3 regions of the Roseibium sp. QJM3NY_11 genome follow, and region 2 is predicted to be linked to each of the others. Evidence: predicted binding sites of a transcription regulator. Region 2 holds the regulator's gene; each other region holds the start of a gene.
The links. The regulator PhoB, encoded in region 2, activates phosphate uptake and scavenging genes when phosphate is short. The targets are predictions, from matches to a motif close to TGTCATNNANCTGTCAT.

Region 1: a site for PhoB is predicted at 1,383-1,399, ahead of AC0VX3_RS06830 (alkaline phosphatase). Genes of this name have one in related genera too.
Region 3: a site for PhoB is predicted at 1,742-1,758, ahead of AC0VX3_RS22275 (BtaA family protein). Genes of this name have one in related genera too.

The regions. Positions count from the first base shown of each region.
Region 1 is NZ_CM149660.1:1,499,614-1,502,892, forward strand. It holds gene AC0VX3_RS06830 (alkaline phosphatase) at 1-1,331, opposite strand, end outside; gene AC0VX3_RS06835 (DeoR/GlpR family DNA-binding transcription regulator) at 1,813-2,613, shown strand; gene AC0VX3_RS06840 (ABC transporter ATP-binding protein) at 2,610-3,279, shown strand, end outside.
Region 2 is NZ_CM149660.1:4,716,221-4,719,499, reverse strand. It holds gene phoU (phosphate signaling complex protein PhoU) at 1-540, shown strand, start outside; gene phoB (phosphate regulon transcriptional regulator PhoB) at 732-1,430, shown strand; gene AC0VX3_RS21620 (GcrA family cell cycle regulator) at 1,504-2,034, opposite strand; gene AC0VX3_RS21615 (acetylornithine transaminase) at 2,470-3,279, shown strand, end outside.
Region 3 is NZ_CM149660.1:4,861,148-4,864,426, forward strand. It holds gene AC0VX3_RS22270 (class I SAM-dependent methyltransferase) at 1-390, opposite strand, end outside; gene AC0VX3_RS22275 (BtaA family protein) at 416-1,687, opposite strand; gene AC0VX3_RS22280 (L,D-transpeptidase) at 1,921-3,078, opposite strand.

The sequences.
Region 1 (3,279 bases), 2.6 Mb from region 2:
AGGTCGGTCGCTTCTTCCTGGGAAACGGTCGGGCGCGTGCCGGTCCAGTCCTGGTCTTCGGTCAGGATGGAGCCGCCGCCGTTGAGGTAGGTAACGGTGGTGTAAGGCTTGCCGTCCTGGGCCATGTTCGGCTCGTTCAGGGCTTTCGTGCCGGCCGGGTCGATCTTCATCGACAGACCCAGAATGTCGGAACCGCGGCCGGCATAACCGGAGAACGCGATCGCGTGTTCGTGGTCGGCGGTGACGATGATCAGCGTGTCGGCGTCATCGGTCAGTTCGTCGGCCCTGGCAACGGCTTCGGCGAAGGCCACGCCATCGCGGACGACGCGGGCCAGGTTGCCTGCGTGGTTGGCATGGTCGACGCGGCCGGCTTCAACGGTCAGAAAGAAGCCGTTCTCGTTGCCCTGCAGAGCCTTGATGGCAGCTTCGGTCATTTCGGCCAGGCTCGGCTCGCCGGAGCGGTCGGCTTCGTACTGCATGTGGGACGCTTCGAAGAGGCCCAGAACAGGGGCGCTGCCATCGAACCTGGCCGCACCGAATGTACCGTCGTCGTAAACGTACTGAATGCCGGCTGCCTTGGCGTCCTCGATGAGGTTCTTGCCGTCGGTGCGTTTGCCGCCCTTGCCTTCTTCGCCCTTGACGTCCTTCGGCAGAAAGTGACGGCGTCCGCCGCCCAGGGCAACGTCGACACGGCCGGCCTTCACGGCCTCGATGAGCTGGGAGGCGATGTCCGGAACCGCGCAGCCGTCCGGCAAGCCGGAGTTGTCTTCGAAGTTGCGGTCCGCGGTGTGGGCGTAGGCGGATGCCGGGGTCGCGTGGGTCAGGCGGGCGGTGGAAACCACGCCGACGGACTTGCCCATGCCGGTGTAGATTTCGGAGGCATTGGCGACGGTCGCGCCTTCAACCTGGGAACAGTCGCCGCGGTTCAGGGTCTCGTCGACGCCGATCACGCCGGCCTTCGTCTTGACGCCCGAATGCATGGCTGTGCCCGTACCCGCGGAATCCGGGGTCTGGGCATTGACGTTGTAGGTTTTGGCCAGAGCCAGGAAAGGGAACTTCTCGTGGGGCAGAACGTGCTCGTCGCCAAAGTTGCCGTTCTGCTGGCCGTCGAACAGGCGCGTGGCGTAATTGGTTCCGACACCGTTGCCGTCCGAGATCAGGATGATCACGTTCTTGGCCTTGTTGGTGTTCGGTTGAACAGCGGCTTTCGCGTCAAGCTCAGCCTGGGCGGCGGTGAACCAGGCGTTGTTCTGCTGCGGCAGAGCATCCTGGGCGAAAGCGACGGAGCCGGTCAGGGCCAGCGCCAGTGAAGTGCAAACGATCGTTTTCATGTCATCTCCCGAAGGTGAAGGGGGAACCCGGGAGTTACTTAGAAATGCAGCATGACAGCTGATTGACAGATAGGTGACGAAGTTTATTTGTTATTATATTACATAACACATACATGGCCTGCCAGACGGGAATGCCGTTCGCCGGCAAAACAAAGTCCGGGCAAGGCAAATGCCGCTGGTTGAAAGGCTTGTGGATTTGCCGGCTAAGCAAGCAGGACTCCCGGCCCGGCGGACAAACCGATTTCGACACTGGAAATAATTTTATACCCGGCGACAGCGGGCGGCCGTCCGGCAACGCGCGAACCGTGAAGACAGAAACGCGGGCTGTCATATCATGTTCATATGAGCGTCTAATAAGGTTCATATGAACATGATTAAACCAAGTCCATAGCCGGACTATATCGGACCAGCACGGTGTCCCTGAAGACACCCGGTCTTCGGCGCGACCGAAGCGAGTGAGATGATACTGGATCAATTGAACATGCTTGGGCAAATAGATATTTCAAATCGTCAGGCCGAAATCGCGGACCTTGTTCAAAAGACGGGATTCGCCTCGGTGGAAGACCTGGCGGAACGTTTCGAGGTGACGACCCAGACGATTCGCCGGGACGTCAACGGACTGTGCGAGCTCGGTATCCTGCGCCGGACCCATGGCGGCGTGGAGCCGCCGGCACCGGCCGCCAATATCCATTATTCAACACGCCAGATTCTCAACCTTCGGGAAAAGCAACTGATCGCCAAACTGGTCGCAGGCCATGTCGACAGCAATCAGGCGCTCGCCTTTTCGATTGGAACGACGCCGGAAATCGTCATGCAGGCGTTGACGGGACACGACAAGCTGGCCGTGTTCACCAACAATCTGAACGTGGCGTTCACCGCGTCCGTCAATCCGTCTTTCCAGGTCACGATTGCCGGCGGGCGCCTGCGTCACGGCGACCGGGACGTGCTCGGGTCGGCCGCACAGGCGTTCTTCGCCAACTACAAGGTCGATATCGGCATCTTCGGAGTTGCCGGAGTGGACGAGGACGGCACGCTGCTCGATTTTCACGAGGACGAGGTCGCCGCCCGGCAGTCGATCCTGGCCAATTGCCGCAGATCGTTTCTTGTCCTGGACCACAGCAAGTTCGGCCGCAGCGCGCATGTGCGCGGTGGCCGGCTCAGCGATGTCGACGCGGTCTTCACCGACCGCGCGGTGCCCTCTGGTGTTCTGGAAAGCTTGAAGGGGACGGACACAGGGGTTTTCGTCGCCGAAGACGCGGCCGTGACGGAGGACGGGGCGTGACAGCCGGCGGGTGCCTGCCCGGATCCGGCAAGCCGATCGTGCTTGAAGACGTCTCGCGCTTCTGGGGCGAGACCGCAGCTGTCGATGCGTTGTCGATCGAGATCCCGGCCGGATCGTTCACGGCGCTGCTCGGGCCGTCCGGCTGCGGCAAGTCCACGACCTTGCGCATGATTGCGGGCCTTGAAAGCGTCAGCAGCGGCCGGATCCTGATCGGTTTGGAAGATGTGACCGGGCGGCCGTGCTCCAAGCGCGACCTGTCCATGGTGTTCCAGTCCTACGCCCTGTTCCCGCACCTGAGCGTTGCCGAGAACATCGTCTTCGGCCTCAAGGTGCGCAATGTCGGCCGGGCGGACAGGGACAGCCGTCTGAAGGCAGTGGCGGATCTTCTGGGGTTGAGCCATCTGCTGGAGCGCAAGCCGGGACAGCTCTCGGGCGGGCAGCAACAGCGTGTCGCGCTCGGGCGGGCGATCATCGGTGAAAAGCCGATCTGCCTGATGGACGAGCCGCTCTCCAACCTGGATGCCAAGCTGCGTCACGAAATGCGGATCGAGATCCGGGACCTGCAGCAAAAGCTCGGTTTCACCATGGTCTATGTCACCCATGACCAGGTGGAAGCCATCACCATGGCCGATCAGGTGGTGCTCATGAACGGGGGCAGGCTCGAGC
Region 2 (3,279 bases):
AAGGACGCCCGTCTGGACCGTCTTCAGCAGGAAGTCGAAAGCAAGCTGATCGAGTTGATCGCGCGCCGTCAACCGATGGGCCAGGACCTTCGCGAGATCACCGCGGCAACCCGCATCTCCAACGATCTGGAGCGTGTCGGTGATCTGGCGAAGAACGTCGCCAAACGGGCCATCGCGATCGACAGCGACCTGCAGTCCAAGAAGCTTGCGATCGGTGTCGAGCACATGACGGAGCTTGCCCTCGCGCAGCTCAAGCGGGTGCTGGATGCCTATGCGCGCAAGGACGCGGAGGAAGCCCGCCGCGTACAGGAAGCCGACGCGGAAATCGACGCCATCTATACGTCTTTGTTCCGCGAGCTGCTGACCTACATGATGGAAGATCCGCGGGTGATCACCCAATGCGTCCATCTGCTGTTCTGCGCAAAGAACATCGAGCGGATCGGCGATCATGCGACCAACATTGCCGAGAACGTCTATTACATGGTCACAGGCGACCGTTTGCCGGAAGACCGTGCGAAAGTCGACGAAACCGGCGCCTAGGTCACCAAAGGTTCAATCGGAAGCGAACGGACACCCGAATGTTGACCGGGTCACAAGTCGCAAAGCATTTCGTGCCCGGTCAGACGCAAGCACGATACGTAAGGTTCCGTCGAGATTGATCACGGAAAAAGAACCGGCCGGCGCCAGGTCAGGGACCTGTTGCGCCGGTTGCCGAAATTGGAGCGAGATGTATGCCGAAGGTGCTCATCGTTGAAGACGAAGAACCCCTCAGCCTTCTACTAAGATACAATCTGGAAGCAGAGGGCTACGCTGTCGAAGCGTGTGTCCGGGGTGACGAGGCCGAAATCCGGCTTCGGGAAAGCCAGCCCGACCTTCTTCTGCTCGACTGGATGCTGCCGGGGTTGTCAGGCATCGAGCTGTGCCGCAGGCTGCGCGCACGCGAGGACACGGAGCGGCTGCCCGTGATCATGCTCACGGCGCGGGGTGAAGAAGCGGAGCGAATTCGGGGCTTGTCCACCGGCGCCGACGATTATGTCGTCAAGCCGTTCTCCGTACCGGAATTGATGGCGCGCGTGCGGGCGATCCTGCGCCGGGCCAGTCCGGAAGTGGTCTCCACCATGCTGCGGTCCGGAGACATCGAGCTGGACCGGGAAACCCACCGTGTGCGTCGCAATGCCAAGGAAATCCACCTGGGTCCGACAGAATTCCGGCTGCTGGAATTCCTGATGACGTCTCCGGGCCGGGTGTTCTCCCGCGAGCAGTTGCTGGACGGTGTCTGGGGTCATGACGTCTACGTCGACGAACGCACGGTCGATGTGCATGTCGGCCGTTTGCGCAAGGCTCTCAACAAGGGCAAGGCCAAGGACCCGATCCGGACCGTCCGGGGTGCGGGCTATGCCTTCAACGATCAGTTCACCGTCTCCGCCTGAAACGCGGCAGCCTGATACGAAAAAACCCGCCATGTCGGCGGGTTTTTGCTGTATGGGAACGCGATGTCTGCGGTCAGCCCGCCTGGGCGACAACCTTGCGATCGCGGCGGCGGTCGGCCATGGGCTGGTAGGCGATCTTGCAGTGATGGGTGCAATAGGGAACGCTGGGGTCGGACTGGCGGCCGCAGAAATAGAAATCATCGGTCGCCGGATCGCCGATCGGCCATTTGCAGGTCCGCTCCGTAAGCGTCAGAATACTTGCCCGCTGCGAGATCGGCACAAGATCCGCAATCGGCTCAACGGCCGGCTTGGGTACGATGGCCGGGGCCGGAGCAAAATCTGCTTTCAGCGCCGTCGCGCCGATGGATTGCGGTTGCTGGGCGGGTCTCTTCGGCGTTGCGGCACCGGTCGAAGCGGGACGGGCCCGCCGCGGCTTCGCGCTGGAAGAGGTTGATTTGGCCCGGCCGGACAGGCCCAGACGGTGCACCTTGCCGATGACGGCGTTGCGCGTGACACCACCCAGCTCGCCTGCGATCTGGCTCGCGCTCAATCCGTCGCTCCAAAGCTTCTTGAGAAGCTCAACCCGGTCGTTTGTCCAACTCATTGCCGCACCCTTTTCTTGGGCTGCCCTGCAGCCATTAACCTCGTGTTAAGCGCACGTAGTCGCGCCTAAGGATGGCATATCTAGTGCCTCTTGATGATTTGCCGCACGAGATCTCGTGTGTGATGTCCCAGAGGTTACAATAACGTTAATTTGTCAGGCAACCGTTCACCCAAATCCAGTTGGGGATGAACCGACTTTTCCCCAATTATGGCGAGGTACTTGAGAATTTTGAGGAATTTGCCATTCGCGCGCTGTCGGAGCGCCGCGGCGCATTTCCATTGACAGTCCATGGTGGGGGCAGTGTATAAGAAAACTGCTGCGTGCCGCCTTATCGGGCGGCACGTTGCGTTTTGGCCGGGCGCACCGTTTGCAGGTGCCTTGCGGCGTCACGGTGACGCTGAAGAATCGGCCGTTTTTGAGGAGTTCAACGAGGTTATGTCCGCGACCGCATTGTTCGGGAATTACGCAAGATCGGAACTGGCATTCGATCACGGGGAAGGTGTCTGGCTGGTGACGGCAGACGGCCGACGATTCCTCGATTGCGGCTCCGGGGTTGCGGTGAACGCGCTCGGACACAGCCACCCACATCTGGTCAAGGCGCTGCAGGAGCAGGCCGGCAAGCTCTGGCACGTTTCCAACCTGCACCAGATCCCGGAAGGGGAACGCCTGGCCCGGCGGCTGTGCGAGGCGACATTTGCCGAAAAGGTGCTGTTCGTGAACTCCGGTGCGGAAGCCATGGAAGCCGCGATCAAATGCGCGCGCCGGTATCACTATGACAACGGTCAGCCCGAACGGTTCCATATCGTCACCTTCGAGGGGGCCTTCCACGGCCGGACGATTGCGACCATCGCTGCCGGCGGCCAGGCCAAGTACCTGGAAGGCTTCGGCCCGAAGGCGCCTGGTTTCGACCAGGTGCCCGTCGGCGATATCGACGCGCTGAAGGCCGCGATCGGACCGCAGACGGCGGCAATCGCGATCGAGCCCATCCAGGGCGAAGGCGGTATCCGCGAGATCCCCGCCGAATTCCTGCGAGCCGTCCGCAAGCTCTGCGACGAAAACGGCCTGTTGCTGATCTATGACGAGATCCAGACCGGTGTCGGACGGACGGGCCAGTTGTTCGCGCACCAGTGGAGCGGTGTCGAGCCGGACCTGATGGCGATTGCCAAGGGCATCGGCGGCGGCTTTCCCATGGGCGCCTGTCTGGCAACCGCCGAAACGGCCGCTGCGCTCGCGCCCGGAACCCAT
Region 3 (3,279 bases), 140 kb from region 2:
GATCATGGAGAGGGTGTAGGAATAAAACACCCGGTCGAAGGCAGGGACACCCAGACGCTCGGTTGCCGCCGGATTGGCGGCGTCGCCCTCGACCAAAGTGATCCGGTCGCTCAAGCGGGCCTTGTCGATGTTGGTTCGCGCCGTCTCGAGCATTTGCCGGGAAATGTCGAGGCCGTAGAAACGAGCGTCCGGATACCGTCTGGCGGCAGCGATCAGGTTGCGGCCGGTACCACAGCCCAGTTCCAGCACCGCGCCGCCGTCGGGCGGCTGCAACTCGTCGATCAGGAGGTCCCGGCCGAGCAGATAGTATTTGCGGGTCAGGTCGTAAAAGTGGCGCTGGCGGCGATAGACGCCGTCCATCAGCCGGGCGGTTTCGGCAGCTTCGCTCATCCTGGTATCCGCCTGTCGCCTGCTGTCAGCCGTTGAAGACATAGAGGTGGAATCCGCCATAGATGGAAGAGCGGTCCTGGCGGCCGAGCTCCAGGCTTTCTGCTTCCTCGTAGGTCCAGCGGTCGAGAATTTCGTCGGCGACGCGGCCTGGCAGCAGGGTCGGTTCGGCGGCCGTGCGGAAGACGACACGGGCGCCGGGGCGCGCGGTCCGGGTGATCTCGCTCCACAGCGCGTTGAGCTGGTGATCGGTCATCCAGTCCTGGGCGTCGAGCAGCACATAGGCATCGAGCGTGTCGTCGGCCACCGACTGCAGGTGCTCTGTGAAGTTCCGGTTGAGCACGCGGACGCGCCCGGCGCGTTCGCGGATGTCCTCGAAATGCGCCCGCTTCAGGTACGGCGGCAACGGGCCGGATTCTCCGGTGGAGCCACCTGTCCCATCCCCGCCGGGTGCATAGCCGCGCCCGAAGGCCTGCCAGGCGAAATAATTGTCCTTCATGGAGAAGTCGCAGGCCAGCTTTTCCAGCCGCTGGCGCAGCACCGCCGACATGTCGCCCTCCGCATTGGCGGAGACCAGCGCGTCATATTGCGCGGGCGGGATGCCGAGGCCATAGAGCGACATCTTCTTGGAGGTCGCCCAGCGCACGAGGCGCTTGTCGAACAGGGGGGCCAGCGCCGTATCGAAGAAGGTGCGCTGCTCCTCGAGCGAGCCGGCCTTGACCATGTGCTTCGGGTCGATGCCGTAGAGCCGGGCAATCAGATGGCCGGCACCGATGCAATACCCCAACAGGCCGTGGTGATAGAGGTCGCGGGAAAACAGCGTGATGCGCTTGCGGCCCCAGTTGGCGACATCGCGGCCTTCCCAGTAGGCCACCGTTTCCGCATCGAGATCGTCCTTCAGGAAGCGCTCATAGGCGGCCACATTGGCCTTTTCGTCGGCTTCGCCGAAAAATCGGTAGAAGGTCTCGTAGTTCGGGAAATTCCTGGCCGCCGCCAGTTTCAGCCGGCCCAGCGCCACATGGGCCCGGTTCAGGTCCACGGCGGTGATTTCGGCCGGGTTGGCGGTCAGATAGGACATCACGTTGCAGCCGCCGGATGCGATGGCAATCATTCGGGATTGCGGTGTCAGGCGCAGCGCCTTCATGTCGACATCCGGATCTTCCCAGATCTGCGGATAGACGAGACCCTTGAAGGCGAAGGTGAAGAGCCGCTCCAGAATACCTTCACGAGAGGCTGCCTCGGAGCGGTGAACCGCATTTTTCAAGCGTTTTTTCGAAGCCGTCAGCGTGCTCTGAGCCATCATGTTCTCCCGTGTCACCTGCGCGAATAAACTGCCTTCCGATACGTGAGCGACACGACAGTTTGGTGACGTTCCGGGGGAAATTGCCGTTTATCCGGGTAATAATTCCGTCCGTGAGCCCGAAAATAAAATTGGCGTGGAGCGACGACACGAGAGGGTTGTTTCCAGACAAAAAAAGCCCCCGCCGGGGCAGGGGCTTCCTGGATTTTTTCCGATCCCGGATGCGCAGTCGATCAGCGGGTGATCACCACGAAGTCGGTGCCGAGGCCGGTGTTGCGCTTGAAGCTGCGGTCGGTGACCGTCAGGGACGTGCCCGGGGTCAGCATCCTGGAGACTTCCAGGGCAACCGCCTCCGGCATCTCGATCCGGTCGAGGACATCGGCCGGTGCGCCGCCGCGTTCGCCTTCGGCGGAAACGGCGATCCAGTCGACGGCATTGTCGCCCAGCTGGAAATCAAGCGCGGTGAAGACATGGGTGCCGATGTCCCGGTGCATGTCGTTGATGGTGACCGGCGCGGAATAGATGTCGCGGAACTTGCGGCGGATGCGCAACACAGCGTTCTGCGGCTCCTCGTAGCCGGCATCCGCGTGGATGCGGGCCTCCAGAGCGTCGGTCATCCTGCCGGTTACCGGCAGATCGGCGCCTTCCTGATAGAGGCTGATCGCGGCGCGGGTCTTGCGGCCGGCGACACCGTCGACCGGGCCCGCGTTGAAGCCCATCTGGTTGAGCAGGCGCTGCTGCACCTTCACCCGGTTCGGTGCCTGCTGCGGCGTGATGATCATGCGCAGCGGCTGGTCGAAATGAGGGTTGTCCAGAAGCACGTTCGGCACATTGGATTGCAGCGCGGCCTCATGGATCGCACCGCGCAGCGCCGCGTCGGCGGCAATGGTCTCGCGGGACAGGCTGGCGACTTCGGTCTCGGGCGCATAGGGCTGCGGCAACACCGCGTGGCGCACGCCGACCGGGGCGGTTCCGTCCCTGGTGATGACCACATGCATGCCGCGGTCCGTCATGCCGTAGAGCGACTTGGCGAAGTCGCGCGGCAGGCGGATGCAGCCGTGGGAGGCCGGCCTGCCAGGCAGCTTGCCGACATGCAGGGCGATGCCCGACCAGGTCAACCGCTGCATGAACGGCATCGGCGCATTGTTGTAGAGATTGGAAAAGTGCTTGCGGCGCTTTTCCAGAATGGAGAAGACCCCTGTCGGGGTGCTGTGGCCACGCATGCCGGAGGAGATCGGTGAGGTCTCGATCAGATCGGTACCGCGAAAAACCTTGATCTGCTGTTCGTTCAGCGAGATCAGCATATGAAGCGGCGATTCAGTCGCCGGAATTTCCGCAGCCTCCGCCCCGCTGTCGCGGGCAACGGCCCCAGACAGAGTGGTGAACGACAAAACGGCAGCTCCGGCGAGACCCAGCAGCGAGCGCCTGCTATTAAAACTTACTGACAACATCCTTGAGCTCCCCTACGCAAAAACCCATAAAGCTCTCTTCAAACTCTAGACAATACCTATGTAAATCCGGTTAGGAAACACGGTTACCCATTGGTTTCCTTCATCGTTTCACCGAGAAATCGCACATTAGCCAGCTTTCGG